DNA from 4 places in the Phascolarctobacterium succinatutens genome. Region 1 is predicted to be linked to each of the others. Evidence: riboswitches for the same ligand, from Rfam matches in the RefSeq annotation. Region 1 holds a riboswitch; each other region holds the start of a gene.
The links. A riboswitch is a leader RNA that binds a small molecule or an ion and turns the genes downstream of it on or off. The one in region 1 is predicted to bind cobalamin.

Region 2: linked by a shared signal. The riboswitch ahead of nikB (nickel ABC transporter permease) and the one ahead of cobU (bifunctional adenosylcobinamide kinase/adenosylcobinamide-phosphate guanylyltransferase) in region 1 are both predicted to bind cobalamin.
Region 3: linked by a shared signal. The riboswitch ahead of M5E81_RS08960 (hypothetical protein) and the one ahead of cobU (bifunctional adenosylcobinamide kinase/adenosylcobinamide-phosphate guanylyltransferase) in region 1 are both predicted to bind cobalamin.
Region 4: linked by a shared signal. The riboswitch ahead of M5E81_RS01685 (conserved domain protein) and the one ahead of cobU (bifunctional adenosylcobinamide kinase/adenosylcobinamide-phosphate guanylyltransferase) in region 1 are both predicted to bind cobalamin.

The regions. Positions count from the first base shown of each region.
Region 1 covers NZ_CP097284.1:1,628,905-1,633,436, reverse strand. The annotation lists gene recA (recombinase RecA) at 1-469, shown strand, start outside; gene M5E81_RS07740 (regulatory protein RecX) at 444-971, shown strand; gene rny (ribonuclease Y) at 1,209-2,753, shown strand; cobalamin riboswitch at 2,835-3,017, shown strand; gene cobU (bifunctional adenosylcobinamide kinase/adenosylcobinamide-phosphate guanylyltransferase) at 3,165-3,743, shown strand; gene cobT (nicotinate-nucleotide--dimethylbenzimidazole phosphoribosyltransferase) at 3,752-4,532, shown strand, end outside.
Region 2 covers NZ_CP097284.1:366,919-371,450, reverse strand. The annotation lists gene M5E81_RS01800 (ABC transporter substrate-binding protein) at 1-1,457, opposite strand, end outside; gene nikC (nickel transporter permease) at 1,540-2,376, opposite strand; gene nikB (nickel ABC transporter permease) at 2,383-3,324, opposite strand; cobalamin riboswitch at 3,433-3,561, opposite strand; gene M5E81_RS01785 (MATE family efflux transporter) at 3,708-4,532, opposite strand, start outside.
Region 3 covers NZ_CP097284.1:1,867,294-1,871,825, forward strand. The annotation lists gene M5E81_RS08950 (IS4 family transposase) at 1-962, shown strand, start outside; gene M5E81_RS08955 (hypothetical protein) at 982-1,209, opposite strand; gene M5E81_RS08960 (hypothetical protein) at 1,276-1,677, opposite strand; cobalamin riboswitch at 1,903-2,073, opposite strand; gene leuA (2-isopropylmalate synthase) at 2,785-4,464, opposite strand.
Region 4 covers NZ_CP097284.1:339,728-344,259, reverse strand. The annotation lists gene M5E81_RS01690 (acyl-CoA mutase large subunit family protein) at 1-612, opposite strand, end outside; gene M5E81_RS01685 (conserved domain protein) at 851-1,273, opposite strand; cobalamin riboswitch at 1,672-1,846, opposite strand; gene M5E81_RS01680 (IS4 family transposase) at 2,125-3,510, shown strand; gene M5E81_RS01675 (IS4 family transposase) at 3,627-4,532, shown strand, end outside.

The DNA.
Region 1 (4,532 bases):
CCGTGAAAAGGTCGGCGTTATGTTCGGTAATCCGGAAACCACTACCGGTGGCCGCGCACTGAAATTCTACTCTACCGTCCGTATGGATGTACGCCGTATCGACACGCTGAAAAACGGCAACGATGTTATCGGCAGCCGTACCCGCGTTAAGGTTGTCAAGAACAAGGTAGCACCTCCGTTCAGACAGGCTGAGTTCGATATTATGTATGGCAAAGGCATTTCTCATGAAGGCTGCCTTGTTGATCTGGGCGCAGACCTTGATATTATCAACAAGAGCGGTGCCTGGTATTCCTACGGTGATATCCGTTTAGGTCAGGGCAAGGAAAAGGTTAAAGACTTTTTGCGTGAGAATCCGGAAATTGCCCAAGAAATCGAAGCTAAAATCCGCGCAGTGACGATTGCCAAGAGCGATAATAAGGAAGCAGCTGAGGAGCCGTTGCAGGATGTGGAGTCGATCTTTAAGGAATAAGAAAAAGGAAGAAGGCTTTACCGGCGCGCAGCAGGTTTATGACTGCGCGCTGGATTTATTGTCTTACCGTGATTACAGCCATAAGGATATGGTGGAGCGCTTGCAGCGCAAGGGTGCAACTAAGGAGCAGGCGCTGGAGGCGGTGGCCAAGCTCGAGGATTACGGTCTGCTGAACGAGGAGCGTTACGCCAATAGGGTGTACGAAGCATGGCTGGCCAAACGCTATTACGGCAGACAGCATCTGCAGCTGGAGCTGACCAAGCGCGGCATACGCCCGGACGTGGTTGCGGAAATTATGGAACGCTTTACGCCTGACATTGAAGAAGGGCAGGCGGAGAACGCGGCACAGCTTTTCGTGCAGCGCAATCAGCGTAAGCTAACAGCAGAAACAGATAACAAAAAAATATATGCGGCTGCGGGGCGCTTTATGGCGGCTCGCGGCTTTTCATCAAGATATGTGCACATTATATTGGGTAAATTGCATTTTTCAGACAATATGTAGCGGTTAAACTTGACAATTTTGTTAAATATAATCTATAATGTAGTTATGCAATCGTGTTAATATCAACGATTTTCACGAGGCGACGCGTAAAGCGGTTGCCTTATTTTTTGCCCTATTTCAGAATAGATAATACATATTTTATTATAGATTCAACGGAATAAGGACATCTATAGCAGACGCAAACAGGCGCCTGCTGTTACTATGCAAAAAAATCTTGGAAAAATCTACATTTAGGAGGTGAGGACGATTTTAGAAATTATCGGTACAGCTGTTGTAGTTGGTCTGGCAGGCGGTGCGGTAGGTTATCTGGTTCGCAAAAATGTTGCTGAAGGTAAAATTGCTACTGCAGAAGAGCAGGCTATCCGTATTGTACAGGATGCTGAGCAGACCGGCGAAGCAAAACGCAAAGAAATTATGATGGAGGCTAAAGAAGAAATCCATCGTCTGCGTTCCGATATGGAGCGTGAAAATAAAGACAGACGTAATGACCTGCAGCGTCAGGAGCGTCGTCTGCTGCAAAAAGAAGAAAATCTGGACCGCAAAATCGAATCCTTCGAACGCAAGGAAGAAAAGCTAGCTTCTAAGGAGCAACGTTTAAATGCTGCTCAGGAGAAGGCTGATGCAATGCTGGAAAAACGTCAGGTTGAGCTGGAGCGTATTTCCGGACTGACCAGTGACGAAGCAAAGCAGGAGCTGCTGCAATCCCTCGAGGACGAGGTTAAGCACGAATCTGCTATGATGGTTAAGGATCTGGAGCAACAGGCTAAGGATGAGGCAGACCGCAAGGCAAGAGAAATTATTTCTCTGGCAATTCAGCGTTGTGCAGCAGACCATGTAGCGGAAACCACCGTTTCCGTAGTAGGCCTGCCTAACGATGAAATGAAGGGCCGCATCATCGGTCGTGAAGGCCGTAACATCCGCACTCTGGAAACCCTTACCGGCATCGATCTGATTATCGATGATACTCCGGAGGCTGTTATTATTTCCGGCTTCGATCCGGTACGCCGTGAGGTTGCCCGTATCGCTCTGGAAAAATTGATTAATGACGGCCGTATTCATCCGTCCCGCATTGAGGAAATGGTTGAAAAGGCACAAAAAGAGGTTGAGCAGAAAATTAAGGAAGCCGGCGAACAGGCTACCTTTGCTGTCGGTGTGCATGGCCTGCATCCCGAACTGATTAAGCTGCTGGGTCGCCTGAAATATCGTACCAGCTATGGTCAGAATGTCCTGAACCATTCTGTTGAGGTTGCTAACCTGGCAGGTGTAATGGCTTCTGAGCTCGGTGTTGACGTTGTTCTGGCTAAACGTGCCGGCCTGCTGCATGATATCGGCAAGGCTATTGACCATGAAATGGAAGGCTCTCACGTTGAAATCGGCGGCGAAATTGCCAAGAAGTTCCGTGAGTCCGACCTGATTGTCAATGCTATTTTGGCGCATCATGGTGACTGCGAGCCTAAGAGTGTTGAAGCTGTTCTGGTATCTGCCGCTGACGCAGTATCTGCTGCCCGTCCGGGTGCAAGACGCGAAACTCTGGAAAGCTACCTGAAGCGCTTAACTCGATTGGAAGAAATTTCTGAGTCCTTTGAGGGCGTTGAAAAATGCTATGCCGTACAGGCTGGCCGCGAAATCCGCATTATGGTTAAGCCGGATGTTATCGATGATGCTTCCGCTGTGCTTCTGGCACGAGATATCTCCAAGAAGATTGAAGATGAAATGGAATATCCCGGTCAGATTAAGGTTGTTATCATCCGCGAAACTCGTGCTGTTGATTACGCAAAATAACGAAATTCCTGAAAGAGCTGCTTAGGCAGCTCTTTTTTTGCGCCTTAGCAGGATTATAGGAATTGCTGTCGAATATATATACTTGGAATTTTTTTGACAGGTGCGCCGGTTGAGGCCGGTGCTGAAAAGGGAATGCCGGTGAGAATCCGGAGCAGTCCCGCTACTGTAAGCGGAGCCCAGGCAATTATGTCACTGACGCAAGTTGGGAAGGCGCTGAGGGCGATGAAGCTAAGCCAGGAGACCTGCCTGTTACGAAGCTTGGAGCCTACGGGAGATAGGCTGGCTTTGGTATGCGTAAATATAGAATTTTTGGATGCAGCTGCATTTTGTAAATCTCCCGCAAGGGAGCTTTTTTCATATATGTATAAAATGAAAAGCATGCAGCTTACAAAAACGAAGGGAGGTTGAAATATGCCTGGAAAAATTATTATGGTTACCGGCGGAGCCCGCAGCGGCAAAAGCGAATTTGCAGAACGCTATGTATTGCATTATTCTCCCAAATGCGATTACGTTGCTACGGCAGAAATCTTAGATGAGGAAATGGCGGAGCGCGTGCGTCTGCACCGTGAGCGTCGTGATGCACGTTGGATTAATCACGAAGCGCCTTATCATGCCGAGCGCACGCTTGAAGCGCTGTCAGCGGAAACAGGAGCGGTTCTGTTTGACTGCCTGACTGTTTATATGTGTAACCTGCTTTATGGCAAGGATGCGCCGGAGGGTGAATTCCTGGAGCGCTGTCAGGTAGTATTTGACGAAATTGACAAGGTGCTGGCAGCAGCACGTAATTGCGGTAAAATCGTTGTCTTTGTTACGAATGAGGTGGGCAGCGGTATTGTGCCGGATAATCAGATGGCGCGTGAATACCGTGACCTTGCCGGCTGGGTTAACCAGCGTGTGGCCAATGAGGCTGACCATGTTTATTATTGTGTGGCAGGTCAGGCTGTAGACGTAAAAAAATTGGCTTTTAAATTTGAGGATGAAGGAGAATAACGACTGATATGGAGAAAATCATAATACCTGCTCTGGATGAAGAACGTATGCAAGAAGTGCGGGCAGGCTACGCTAAGATAGACAAGCCGGCAGCTAATCTGGGCAAGCTGGAGGATATGGTTGTAGGCCTTGCAGGCATGATCGGCAAGGATTTACCGGATAAATTAAAGACGGCGATGGTTCTGATGTGCGGTGACCACGGTATTGCGAAATACGGTGTCAGCGCTTATCCGCAGGAGGTTACGCGCCAGATGATTAACGGCTATATGCGCGGTACTGCCGGAGCCACCGTGCTGGCACGTCATGCGCACGCCGATGTTTTCGTCTGCGATGTAGGCACTGCCTTTGATTTGAGCGATTTGCCCAAGGTTTATCAGAAAAAGGTAGCTTGGGGAACCGAAGACTTCACCCAAGGTCCAGCTATGACTCGTGAGCAGGCCGAAAAGGCTATTGCCGTTGGCATCGAAATGGCTGATATGTGCATCGACCAAGGCTATAATATTCTTTACACCGGTGAAATGGGTATCGGCAATACAACCTCTACCTCCGCTATTGCCAGCGCCTTTCTGGGCCTGGACCCGCAGCTGACTGTCGGTCGCGGTAGCGGTATAAATGACGAACGCATGAAGATTAAGCGTCAGGTTGTTATCGACGGCCTGGCTAAAAACATGCCGAAGCAGGGTGATGCGATGGACATTCTCTGTAAGGTCGGCGGCTATGACCACGCAGGTCTGGCCGGTGTAATTATCGGTGCAGCCCGTCGCCGCGTACCGGCAATGGTTGACGGTG
Region 2 (4,532 bases), 1.1 Mb from region 1:
GCGCCGTCATCCAGCAGAATTTGCTGCATTTGAATCATGTAATCGCGACGTTTAGCCGGATCAAATTCTACAGCCAGCTTATCAGACAGTGCATCGTATTGCGGATTGCTGTAGCCGGTGGAGTTTTGCGGCTGGCTGCCGTTGATATTGGTCTTCCAGTACCAGTTCAGGTAAACTTCCGGGTCACCGGTGTTAGCAGTCAGGATGTTGGAAATAATCAAGTCAAATTCACCATTGCGGCGCATCGGGTCAAGTACGTTATAGTCAACGTTCTTCATGTTAACCTTAATACCGATTTTCTTAGCATCAGCTTGGGTAGCTTCTGCATACAGAGGCAGCTCGGCACGGCCGCTGTAGAATACGAAGTCGATTTCCAGGTTCTTGCCGTTTTTATCAACATAGCCGTCGCCGTTGGTATCCTTCCAGCCTGCTTCAGCCAGCAGCTTCTTAGCATTTTCCGGATTGTAAGCATTCGGATCCTTCAGTTGGTCAAAGCCATAGTCCAAGGAAGGCGGAACAGGTGCTTTGCCGGGGATAAAGGTATCTTTCAGCAGAACCTTGTTGTAGGTTTCGCGGTCCAGGCACTGAATCAGAGCAGCACGAACCTTAGGATCATGCAACGGTTTGCCTTCGTTCATATTGATTTGAGCCAATACGGTACGCAGAGAAGCAATTTCGGAAATGTTATATTTAGCTTTATCTTTGAAGAGCTGCAGGTCACCTGCTGCAATGTTGATAGCAAAGTCGATTTCACCTTTTTGCAGTGCCATAGCACGGGTGTTAGGATCGTCGATAGTCGAGATTTCAGCATTTTTGAACGGAACCTTGCCATTCCAGTATTTTTCGTTAGCAACCATTACTGCTTTAGCCTTGCTGTAGGATTTTACAGCATAAGGACCGGTGCAGATAGGACCTTCTTTTTTGATATCACGGTTGGTTACTTTAGTATCAATCATGATGAACAGAGGGTCAGCCAGCATGCCCGGCAGAGTCGGTACAGGTTTTTTGGTTTTGATGATCAGGTTTTGGCCATCAGCTTTGATTTCAGCATATTGGAAGATGGACTGAGCACGGGTGTTCAATTTAAAGGTTCTTTCAATGGACTCTTTTGCAATTTCAGCAGTCAGCTTATCGCCATTGGAGAAGCAAACCTTATCGTTAATGTGGAAGGTCCAGGTCAGTTTATCGTCGGAAATAGTCCATTTATCAGCCAGCCACGGAGTAGCGTTCATTTTCTCGTCGAATTTAACCAGGCATTCGCCCAAGCCGTAACGCATTACAACCCAGCTGAAGAAGTTATCGGCAGGATCCAAGTTATCAGCAAAGTTGGTTACACCGAATTTTACTACTTCGTTGGATACAGCTGCTTTTTTATCGCCACCGCCGCAGCCTGCTGCTGCAAATGCCATTAAGCCGATCATAGCCGCTGCTGCGGTAAATTTTAAGGATTTTTTCATTGTACATCTCTCCATTTCTTATACTCAAGTTAAACAAAAAACGTAAAACATATCTGAAAATCAAAGCTTCACCAAGTAAGCCTTAATCTTCAACATCACCACGCGGGTCAAGCACATCACGCAGATTATCGCCCCACAGGTTGAAAACTACTACGGTAACAAAAATTGCCAGACCAGGGAAGAACATCAGCCAGGGTGCAGTCTGCAGCTGCTGACGGCCTTCGTTCAGCATCAGGCCCCATTCAGGAGCAGGCGGCTGGCTGCCAAAGCCCAGGAAGGATAAACCTGCAAGCTCCATCATCAGAGCACCGATATCTGCTGCTGCGGTAATAACCATCATCGGCAGAATATTAGGCAGGATGTGCACCCAAAGGATATGGCCGGGAGTACCACCATTAACGATGGCTGCTTCTACGAAGTCACGACGTTTTACCTTTAAAACCATACTGCGGGATAAACGCGCGTATTTGGTCCAGCTGACAATCGTCAGCGCAAACACTGCATTAACCAGGCTGCCGCCCATAATACCGGCGATTGCAATTGCCAGAATCATACCGGGGAAGGAAATCATCATATCGGAGATACGCATGATAACCATATCAACCTTACCGCCGAAGTAACCGGAAACAACGCCCATCGTAGTACCTACAACAAATACGCTGGCTACGAGAACCAATACGCCGGTCAGAGAAGCTCGTGCGCCGTACAGCACACGGCTGAAGCAGTCACGGCCTAACTTATCTGTACCAAAAAGATGTTGTGCACCGGGTTCCAAAAAGGCATCTTTCATAGCAGCATGAGTCGGGTCATAGGGAGCAATTACCGGAGCTGCGATTGCTATCAGCAACAGACACAGCACCAGAACAGAGGTTACGGCAAAAGCACGGTTGGTTTTAAAACCATTGATAATTGTTTCCATCTGCTCTTACCTTACCTTTCTCAGACGCGGATCAAGATAATTGTAAGAGATATCAACAATGAGGTTGATAACCATATACATCAACGCAATCCACACGACAACACCTTGTACAAGCTGGAAGTCACGGTAGGTGATAGCTTCAATCGCCATACGGCCAAGACCGGGCCATTGGAAAACCATCTCGATAACCGCAGCACCACCCAGAAGGTTACCTAAAGACAAACCAAGCAAAGTAATCAGCGGCAGCATAGCATTCGGCAGAACCTCTTTCCAGAGGATATGGCTTTCGCTCATACCGCGGGCACGTGCACCGACAACATAGTCCTGATGCAGCTCCTCCAGAATTGCTGTACGTACCTGACGTGTATACTTGGAGGCCATAGCGATAGCCAATGTCAGGGACGGCAGAATCAAGGTATCAATACCAATCTCACCACCAACGATGGGCAGCAGGTCAAGCTTCAGACCAAAAAACCACAGTAGCATCAAGCCTACCCAGAAGCCGGGCATGGATACGCCCATAAAAGTGAAGCCACGCACGATATTGTCAACCATGCTGCCACGCTTTACGGCAGAGTAGATGCCGGCAGGAATTGCCACCACCATCATCATAATCAGAGAAGCCAAGGAAAGTACGATAGTACCGGGAAGGCCCTCCATAAGTGCTTCAACTACAGGCTTTTTAACCATGTAAGAGAAGCCAAGATTGCCCTGTAAAGCTCTTCCTAACCAGTCAAGGTATTGGAAGAAGAAGGGCTTGTCCAGACCTAGTTCAGCACGCAGTGCATCAATTTCGGCCTGACTAACAATAATATCCTCGTTACCTGCAATCATCTGGCGAACAACGTCACCTGGAGCCAGCATTACCAAAGCAAAGGTAATAAAGCTGATACCCAGCAGAACAAGGATGATCTGTCCCAAACGGGACAGAAGCTGCTTTTTCGTCAAAGCACATCATCTCCATCAAAAAAATTTACCCTTCCTGCAAAATGAGCGCAGAAAGGATACATACTTACAATGTGCACAATTGTAATTACATATATTTCCGTCGCTAGCAGGAATATATCAACTGAGGAAATCAACCTGACTTAGCCTTTCGGCCTCACAGTGGCTTGACCGCTACGGATTTGCACCGTATTCCGATTATTACCTGCATAGGCAGGCACCTCAGAAGAGTATAAATTTGAAAAAGGTCTTTATATCGGCAAAAAAGAATAATCTAATACTTATGAATTTATAATAGCATTAATTCTCATAATTTGCAACTACTTATGAATTTATAATAGCATTAATTCTCATAATTTGCAACAAATTTGTAATGAAAACGTTGCTTATGCAAATATTCTTCTCAAAGAAGACAAATAGAATAAAAGTATTATCGATTGAGACAGCATAAAGCCTAACAAGGCCAGCCACAGTCCGCTGTTACCCCAAAGCGGCACCAGCTGCCACTGCAAAAGGTAAAATACTAAGAGTGCCATCAGCATCATGTTACGTACCGGTGCGGTTTTGGTAGCTCCGCAGAAAACTCCGTAAAGCACCATGCCGATACCGGCGCAGACAGGATAGAACAAAACGAATACATTGTAGGTCATAGCCATCGCTACAACCTCTTCAATATTAGTAAACAGGAGGATAAAAAATTCATTGCCCAGATGGTAGCCGAGCATCAGAATAGCGACCAGTACCACCAGCCATTTGAAGGTCATTTTTATGGTAGCGGCAAACAGCTTACCGTTCTTCGCACCTACCGCACGGCCGCTGAAAATCGCCGCGCCGTTCGCCATACCATCAATCAGATAGCTCATAATATCCTTGAGCTGCAGCAGTACAGCATTAGCTGCCAGCACCACAGTACCGAAGGAAGCTCCGACTGCCGCAATAATGTTGTTGACGGTCAGCAGGCAGGCAGTACGAATCATCAGGTTGACGTTTACCTGCAGCATGCCGATAAACTCACGCCAATCCAGCAGCTCGCTCCAAGGCAACGCCTTGTAATCAAAATCACCGTAATAGTACATCAGTACTACACTCAAGATACCGCCGTAAAGCTGACTTAGCAAAGTAGCAAAAGCCACGCCCGTAATATCCATATGCAGCCAAAAAACAAACCAGATACTCAGCGCCATGTTCAGCACGTTCATGGAAACCTGCAT
Region 3 (4,532 bases), 240 kb from region 1:
ATGTGAGCCGCCGCTATACGAAGGGCTTCCGCCTGCTCGTCCTCGGCTGGACGGACGGGAACACGTTCCTGCCACTCACGTTCTGCCTTCTTTCAACCTCGAAGGAAAAGAACCGGCTCAATGAGGCCAGCGCATCCGTCGATGCAAGAAGCAACGGCGGAAAGCAGCGCAAGCTCGCGCAGATGGAAGCGCCAGCCGTCGTCCTCAATTTGTTGCAGGAGGTCAAGGCGACAGGAATCCCCGCGCAGTACGTCCTCTTCGACACATGGTTCTGCTCGCCGTCGTCGCTGAAAGCCATCCATGACCTCGGCTATGACGTCACCGCTATGGCAAAGAAGAGCAAGAAGGTGCGCTACCCCTGCGAAGGGAAGATCTCGAACGTCAAGGCCATCTACAAGGAACACAAGAAACGCCGCGGACGCTCGCGTTACCTCCTGTCCGTCGATGCTGTCGCGACGAAACAGGGAGAATCCCTCGTGCCTGTGCGATTGGTCTTCGTGCGGAACCGCAACAAGCGGAAGGATTATCTCGTCCTCGTCACGACAGACCTCTCGCTTTCGGAGGAAGAAGTCATCCAGCTCTACGGGAAGCGCTGGGGCATCGAGGTGTTCTTCAAAGCGTGCAAGTCCTACCTGCGGCTCGGCAAGGATTGTCGTTCCGTCTCCTACGATGCGATGACGGCGCATGTCGCCGTCGTCTGCACACGATATATGCTCCTGGCTGTCGAGGAACGTGAGAACACGGATGGGCGAAGCCTCGGCGAGCTCTTCTATCTGGGGCTTGATGAGCTTCCGGACTTGAAGTACATGGAAGCGCTTCGCCTCGTGTTGCAGGAGTTTGCGGAGCAGCTTCGGGCAGAATATCCGTCAGAAGTCTTGCTGGTCGAATCGCTCTTGGAACGATTCCTGAACGATCTGCCCGCTCTTTGGATGAGTCGTCTGCGTGCACAGAAGTGTGCGTGAATGGCTTTCGACATTCAGTTCAAGCTGATTTATCAAGGCATACGGGATGTTTTCCGTGTGCGAAGTTTGAGTCAGTATTAATATCACCAAATTGATTTCTGACAGCATCAGCCTCAACAATTAAACCATCCAAAGTATAATTATCCAAGGTTTTGTCAACAGTAGTTGCTGCACTTGCGCTTGCACACAGGCCCATTACCATCATCATAGCAGCCGCAGCTGTATATCTTCTCTTCATGTTACTCATACACTTCTTTCTGTAAAATTTGAGTTTCTTGCAAACTCAACGCCTAATACTCATAAAAAAACATTATCAGAACCGCGCACCGTTAATATACGTAAACGTATAGGTCTGCGCCGTTACCCAGTTACTGACACTATCATCAGCAAACGGGCCAAAATTAAGATTCAGCTTGCGTGAAGCTTTAGCTGGAATCTTGCATATCGGGAACTTTACCGGTCTACCAAGAAATTGCTTACGCTCGCCATTTTTATCTGTGTAGGTAACACGCATAATAAAGTCGTTCAGCTTAGTGATAGCTACGTCATTACGCTTGTTGACAAAAGTGCCTGTTACACACAGTTCGCCGCCGTTAACCCATACTTTGGAAGTTGTCCAATCCAAAATCATTTTGTCACTCGATACCTCCGCACCGGCAAGTGCTGGACACATCAGGGCCAAAATTAAGGTCAGCAGCATAAATATCCTTTTCATAGCTCCTCCTTTCTCTCGTAATTCTTGAGCATACTGGGAAAAAATTTATTTTCATAAAAGCATCTGACCAAGCTATCCTTGTTCCGCTTGTCAGATGTTAATATGCAAGAATAATAAATACACTTCATACAAATATTGCAGTCAAAATAAAAGCGCCTTGCCGTACTGTGACAGCAAGACGCACTTATCCCTGGGAAAGCGCAATCCTGTACATCGCAGGTTGTTTGAAAGGCCCTATATCAGGCAGTTCTTCTGGCTCTGCTTCACTGCCAGCCTTGTCTTCCCGGTTTCCCAGTGACTATATAAGGCCAGCTCCACATTACAGCTGCGGGACAGCACAGGTTTTGCACCTGTTTACCTATTAAGTATAAATACACCTGATACGCTTTTATTCTCTTTTTCTCTCGTTAGGTTCTTAAATTTCTATCTGTTATACGCTATTGTATATTCAGCTCTTCGTAATTTAAGATACTGACAGATAAAAATTAGCAAATTATTAATTATGTATATTTGTTTTTTTACTATTTTGAGTTTACTTTAATTACAAAACAGTTTACAGTTAGTATTATAGCACGTTATTCACAAAAACGTCAAGAAAAAAGTGTACAAAGAGCTCTCTCTGTACACAAATAAAGGACTCCGTAATTTTAAAACGAAGTCCCTAATGTTCAAAGCATTATTATATTGTGATTACACGTCAACTAACCTACAACTATATTCTTGCTCTGACGTAATATAGCTCGCCAGCTATCATACAGCTATAAAAATTTTTTATATATTTAATTTTCCAGCATCAAAAAACGCTGCAAAGCCTGCTCCACAATTTTATTTAAGGAAATATTGTTCTGTAATGCGCAAATCGCCGCCTGCCTTACGGCCGACGGCGCTTGCTTCTTTCCCTTATTTTTAGTTCTTTCCCTTATTTTTCCAAAAAATCTTTCCCTTATTTTGGAGGTTATCAAAGCCGGCTTATCTGTTTTTCTGGCGCCGGCCCTTAGCAAAATAATATATACAGGGGCGATTTTCTAATATATTTTCTCTTTACCCCGTACTGCCAACTGTTTACTAACCACTAAACACTATTCACTGATAACTATTAATCACTAATCACTTCTCCGCGCGGTTGATAGCGCAGATGATGCCACGCAGCGCTGCCACGTTGATGTTGGAGTGAATGCCTACACCGAAGATATGGCCATTGTTTTTCTGCTTCAGCTCAATGTAGCAAATACCCTTCGCATCAGAACCCTTGGAAATTGCATGCTCATGATAGTTGACGAATTCGTAGCCATTAATTCCGACACCGTTGAGTGCCTGGAAGAAGGCATCGATAGGACCGTTACCTACACCAACTACACTCTTTTTTTCGCCAGCAACCGAAATTTCACCTTCAAAACGGCTGTGGATGCTGCCGTCAGCTTCATTAAGCTCGGTGAAACGATGACGCAGCAGCTGATATTTGCCGGCAAAGTCGATGTATTCCTTGCGGAAGAGCTGCACAATCTGCTCGCTGGAAAGCTCGTCGCCGTATTCGTCAGCAGCAGCCTTCACGATATTGCCAAATTCAGGATGCATTTCCTTAGGCAGATTGTAGCCGACGGTATGCTGCAGCACGAAGGCAGCGCCGCCCTTACCGGACTGGCTGTTAATGCGGATAACAGGCTCGTATTCACGATGGATATCCGCCGGGTTAATCGGCAGATACGGTACCTCCCAATATTCTGTACCGCTGTTTTTCATGTATTCATAACCCTTGCGGATAGCATCCTGATGCGAACCGCTGAAGGCGGTGAAGGCCAGCTCACCGGCGTACGGCTGACGCTCAGGTACATGCATTTTTGTGCATTCCTCATAAACCTTTTTGATGTCAAGAATATGCGAGAAATCCAGCTCGGGATCAACATTTTGCGTAAACATGTTGAGGGCTACAGTTACGATATCCAGGTTACCGGTACGCTCGCCGTTACCGAACAGCGTACCTTCGATACGGTCCGCACCGGCCAAAAGTGCCAGCTCGGCGCAGGCAACGCCCGTACCACGGTCATTATGCGGATGCACGCTGACTATTGCTGCTTCACGGTTTTTAATATGACGGCAGAAGTATTCAATCTGATCGGCATATGTATTCGGCGTACACATTTCAACAGTAGAGGGCAGGTTGAGGATAATCGGGTTTTCTTTTGTCGAGCCCATTTCCTGCATTACAGCCTCGCAAATTGCCACAGAGAAATCTATTTCCGTACCGGAAAAGCTTTCCGGAGAATATTCATAGCGGATATTCATACCGCTGCGGGCAACCTCTTCTTCCGTCAGCTGGCGGATAAGGCGTGCGCCCTGCACAGCAATATCGGTGATACCGTCCATATCCTTGCCAAAAACAATTTTACGCTGCAGTGTTGAAGTAGAGTTATAAAAATGGATGATAACATTCTTAGCACCGCGTACTGCCTCAAAGGTTTTGCGGATAAGCTCTTCACGCGCCTGCACCAGAACCTGTACGGTTACGTCATCAGGAATATGTCCGCCTTCAATCAGGGTACGCAGAATTTCGTACTCTGTTTCCGAGGCGGAAGGAAAGCCAACCTCGATTTCCTTAAAGCCGCAATCTACCAAAGTGTGGAAAAAGCGAATTTTTTCCGGAATACCCATCGGTGTTACCAATGCCTGGTTGCCGTCGCGCAAATCAACACTGCACCATACAGGTGCTTTAGTAATCGTTTTATCAGGCCATTGACGGTCGGTAATTTTTATTTGTTCAAACGGAATATATTTTTTCTCCTGCTGCATGATTAATTTCCCCCTAGCTTTTCTTAGCGATTATAAACAAAAATCCCCGTCCCTAACCTGTGTTTTTT
Region 4 (4,532 bases), 1.1 Mb from region 1:
CAGGTTTTTAGCGCCGGCACCGGTGTACATCATAATAGGATATTTGTCAAGTTTCAGACCATCCAGCAGAACGCTCATATCTTCAACGGTAGTAACGTTCACGCCAATATCGCCGGGTTTTTCTGCATCTTTAACGTCTACGCCGTTTTTGGTTGCAGTATCCAGTTTGATATTGTAAACAGTGGAGCCCTTGGAAATTTCTTCCTTCAGCAGCTCGTTGTTTTCAGCCGGCAGGGTTTCATCGCAAGCTTGTGCAATGCCCCAAGGCTCGTGTACATAACCGTTAACAGTTGCGCCACGCAGGAAATCGCCCATACCGGGATAATCGTTGGTCGGCAGAATTGCATCAGTGCCTTTACGAGTATAAATCGGGTCAAAGGTAATGCCCTCGTAGTTTTTGGTATACATGATCTTGTCAAAGGGTTTGCCCTTCAACAGTGCATTACATGCCTCCACCCATTCATCCCAGGTGGGTTCGGTAAATTCATCAAAAGTTACCTCCGGGAATTCGGTTACTTTCTCTGACTTACGCAACATGGCTTCCAGTTCTTTGTCTGTCAACGGTCTTTCGCCATCAACGACTGCTGCAGTTTTTTGTTGTTCATCAGCCATTCAAATAATCCTCCTTTAATAATTTAATCATTACTGTGAAAAAGCTCACAGCACCAAGCTGAAACGCATATCACCTCCAGCCAATCTCGTCTGCTGATGCAGCTGCTATCCGACCGCTCTCACCCGGTCATCAGGGGACATGTGCCGCATCCTTGCTTGGATAGATTTTAAGAAGCAAACAGCATTTATATACACGGTCACGGTTGTCCAGGCCGTATATAACAAAATAACAGGCAGTTTAATCTGCCAGGAACTCCTGCAGACGTCCGTAATTAATCTGGACTCTGCGCAGCTCGTTTTCTTCAGGCATAGTATCATTAAGAATCATGTTGCCTAAAGCAGCACCCGGCTCTGCGCCGCGGTTCTGCATAAAACGGGCATAGTATTCAATCTGCGGAACATCTTCGGCAGCCTTGTAAATAACAGCAGCCTGTTCCAAAGGATCTTCTGCGATGATATAGGGATTTACACCTTCATTAAAGTATTTTTTCAAAAGCTCGCAGATATCTGTCTTTTTGGGGTTATATTGCACACGTACGCACTTTACTTCCAGCTCACCGCTGGCTTTAGCACGTCCGGCAACAACTTCTTCAACGCCTTTCATACCTTCAAAGGCTGCTAGCAGTTCAGCAATTTTGCCTGCCAAATATAATTCTTTCATATCAATAACCTCCCTTTAAACAGCAAAAAATAAAGCCACCACATTTGTGATGGCTGGATTGTCAGCACGACAGCGCACCCCTACGCTGTCGTACTTGAGAGGAGAAAGGAAATGTTCTCAGCTAAAAGAAAAATTTGAGAATGGGATTTGAAAAACACGATATGTCCAGTATCGCGGACAAGTATGACAGATAACATCGATGGCCCGGCCACTCTCCAAAAGGTCACAGCCATCACATGACCTTCAATGGCATAAGAAACAGAAAACCGTTTCTCAAAAAGAATCCTTTACCCAATATGGGCAGGACTTTTGAAAAACGGTGAAATATCAAAAGCTACTAGGCGCACAAGCCTATACTACAGCTCTACGACATCTCTCCCCGTCTCTCGCAGGTCAAACGACGATGCATCTTACAGGCAGTTCTTCTGGCTTCGCTTCTTCACGTGTTTCACCTTCCCAGAGGACCCCTCCAGTGGTATAAACAAAACACGCTCCACGTCACAGCGGCGGGACCGTGCCGGACTTTCACCGGCTTCTCTATTGAGCATTCGCACCTGTAATATCAATATCAACTTGTTGACTTAATTATAGCAGTTACTATTTATCTTGTCAACCTTTTTCATTGATTTTTATTTTTGTGTTTTCATTCTATGTATATATCAGTCTTATGTGTAGCTGCATCCATTTCTGATTAACTGTTCTTTGTGTTTAATTTACTCAAACTTCGCAGGTAAAAATCCCCTGCACCCCTTGAAAGTCCAGGCTTTGTAAACAGAAAAATAGCATGAGTCTTGCCAGTTTGGTATAATTATGTTGGCTCAAAAACATACCAAGCACCGGAGGCTCATGCTATGAAAAGTATATCACAAACCACCCAGCAGATGGAATCCATCTCGAAGAAAACTTCGGCGTTCTTCCGTCGTTATCATGTCGGCCAGATTCTGCGCGCGGCCAACGCTTGCAAGCTCAAAGGATTTTCCTCCATTCTCGTTTTCCTCGTGCTCGTAAGCATCATCTTCGAGAACCGCTCGCTCTATATGCAGCGCCGACTTCACGAGGATTCGCTGCCGTTCGGCAAGGACACGGCTTACCGCTTCTTGAACTCCTGCCACACGAACTGGCGCAAGTTCACGCTGCTTCTTGCGGCGCGGATCATCAACGAAACCATCAAGCCGCTGACGGATGCCGGCCGGCGTTGTGCCATCGTCGTCGACGATTCGCTCTTCAGCCGCTCGCGTTCCAAGCGCGTGGAACTCTTGGCGAACGTCTACGACCATGTGAGCCGCCGCTATACGAAGGGCTTCCGCTTGCTCGTCCTCGGCTGGACGGACGGGAACACGTTCCTGCCACTCACGTTCTGCCTTCTTTCAACCTCGAAGGAAAAGAACCGGCTCAATGAGGCCAGCGCATCCGTCGATGCAAGAAGCAACGGCGGAAAGCAGCGCAAGCTCGCGCAGATGGAAGCGCCAGCCGTCGTCCTCAATTTGTTGCAGGAGGTCAAGGCGACAGGAATCCCCGCGCAGTACGTCCTCTTCGACACATGGTTCTGCTCGCCGTCGTCGCTGAAAGCCATCCATGACCTCGGCTATGACGTCACCGCTATGGCAAAGAAGAGCAAGAAGGTGCGCTACCCCTGCGAAGGGAAGATCTCGAACGTCAAGGCCATCTACAAGGAACACAAGAAACGCCGCGGACGCTCGCGTTACCTCCTGTCCGTCGATGCTGTCGCGACGAAACAGGGAGAATCCCTCGTGCCTGTGCGATTGGTCTTCGTGCGGAACCGCAACAAGCGGAAGGATTATCTCGTCCTCGTCACGACAGACCTCTCGCTTTCGGAGGAAGAAGTCATCCAGCTCTACGGGAAGCGCTGGGGCATCGAGGTGTTCTTCAAAGCGTGCAAGTCCTACCTGCGGCTCGGCAAGGATTGTCGTTCCGTCTCCTACGATGCGATGACGGCGCATGTCGCCGTCGTCTGCACACGATATATGCTCCTGGCTGTCGAGGAACGTGAGAACACGGATGGGCGAAGCCTCGGCGAGCTCTTCTATCTGGGGCTTGATGAGCTTCCGGACTTGAAGTACATGGAAGCGCTTCGCCTCGTGTTGCAGGAGTTTGCGGAGCAGCTTCGGGCAGAATATCCGTCAGAAGTCTTGCTGGTCGAATCGCTCTTGGAACGATTCCTGAACGATCTGCCCGCTCTTTGGATGAGTCGTCTGCGTGCACAGAAGTGTGCGTGAATGGCTTTCGACATTCAGTTCAAGCTGATTTATCAAGGCATACGGGATGTTTTCCGTGTGCGAAGTTTGAGTAATTAAGATGTGAAACAAAACATACTAAAGCGGAGGTTCATGCTATGCAAATTATACCACAAACCACCCATCAGATGGAATCCATTTCGAAGAAAACTTCGCTGTTCTTCCACCAATATCGCATCGGCCAGATTTTGCGGTCTGCCAACGCATGCAAACTCAAGGGCTTTTCCGCTATTCTGGTGTTCCTTGTGCTCGTCAGCATCATCTTCGAGAACCGCTCGCTTTACATGCAACGCCGGCTTCACGAGGAATCCCTGCCGTTTGGCAAGGACACGGCCTACCGCTTCTTGAACTCCTGTCACACGAACTGGCGCAGGTTCACGCTGCTCCTTGCGGCGCGGATCATCAACGAAACCATCAAACCGTTGACAGACGCCGGACGTCGTTGCGCTATCATCGTCGACGATTCGCTCTTCAGCCGCTCGCGCTCCAAGCGCGTGGAACTCTTGGCGAACGTCTACGACCATGTGAGCCACCGTTATACGAAGGGCTTCCGCCTGCTCGTCCTTGGCTGGACGGATGGGAACACCTTCCTGCCGCTCACGTTCTGCCTCCTTTCGACATCGAAGGGAAAGAATCGTCTCAACGAGGCCGACGCGTCCGTCGATGCCAGGAGCAACGGCGGAAAGCAGCGCAAGCTCGCGCAGATGGAAGCGCCAGCCGTCGTCCTCAATTTGTTGCAGGAGGTCAAGGCGACAGGAATCCCCGCGCAGTACGTCCTCTTCGACACATGGTTCTGCTCGCCGTCGTCGCTGAAAGCCATCCATGACCTCGGCTATGACGTCACCGCTATGGCAAAGAAGAGCAAGAAGGTGCGCTACCTCTGCGAAGGGAAGATCTCGAACGTCAAGGCCATCTACAAGGAACACAAGAAACGCCGCGGACGCTCGCGTTACCTCCTGTCCGTCGATGCTGTCGCGACGAAACAGGGAGAATCCCTCGTGCCT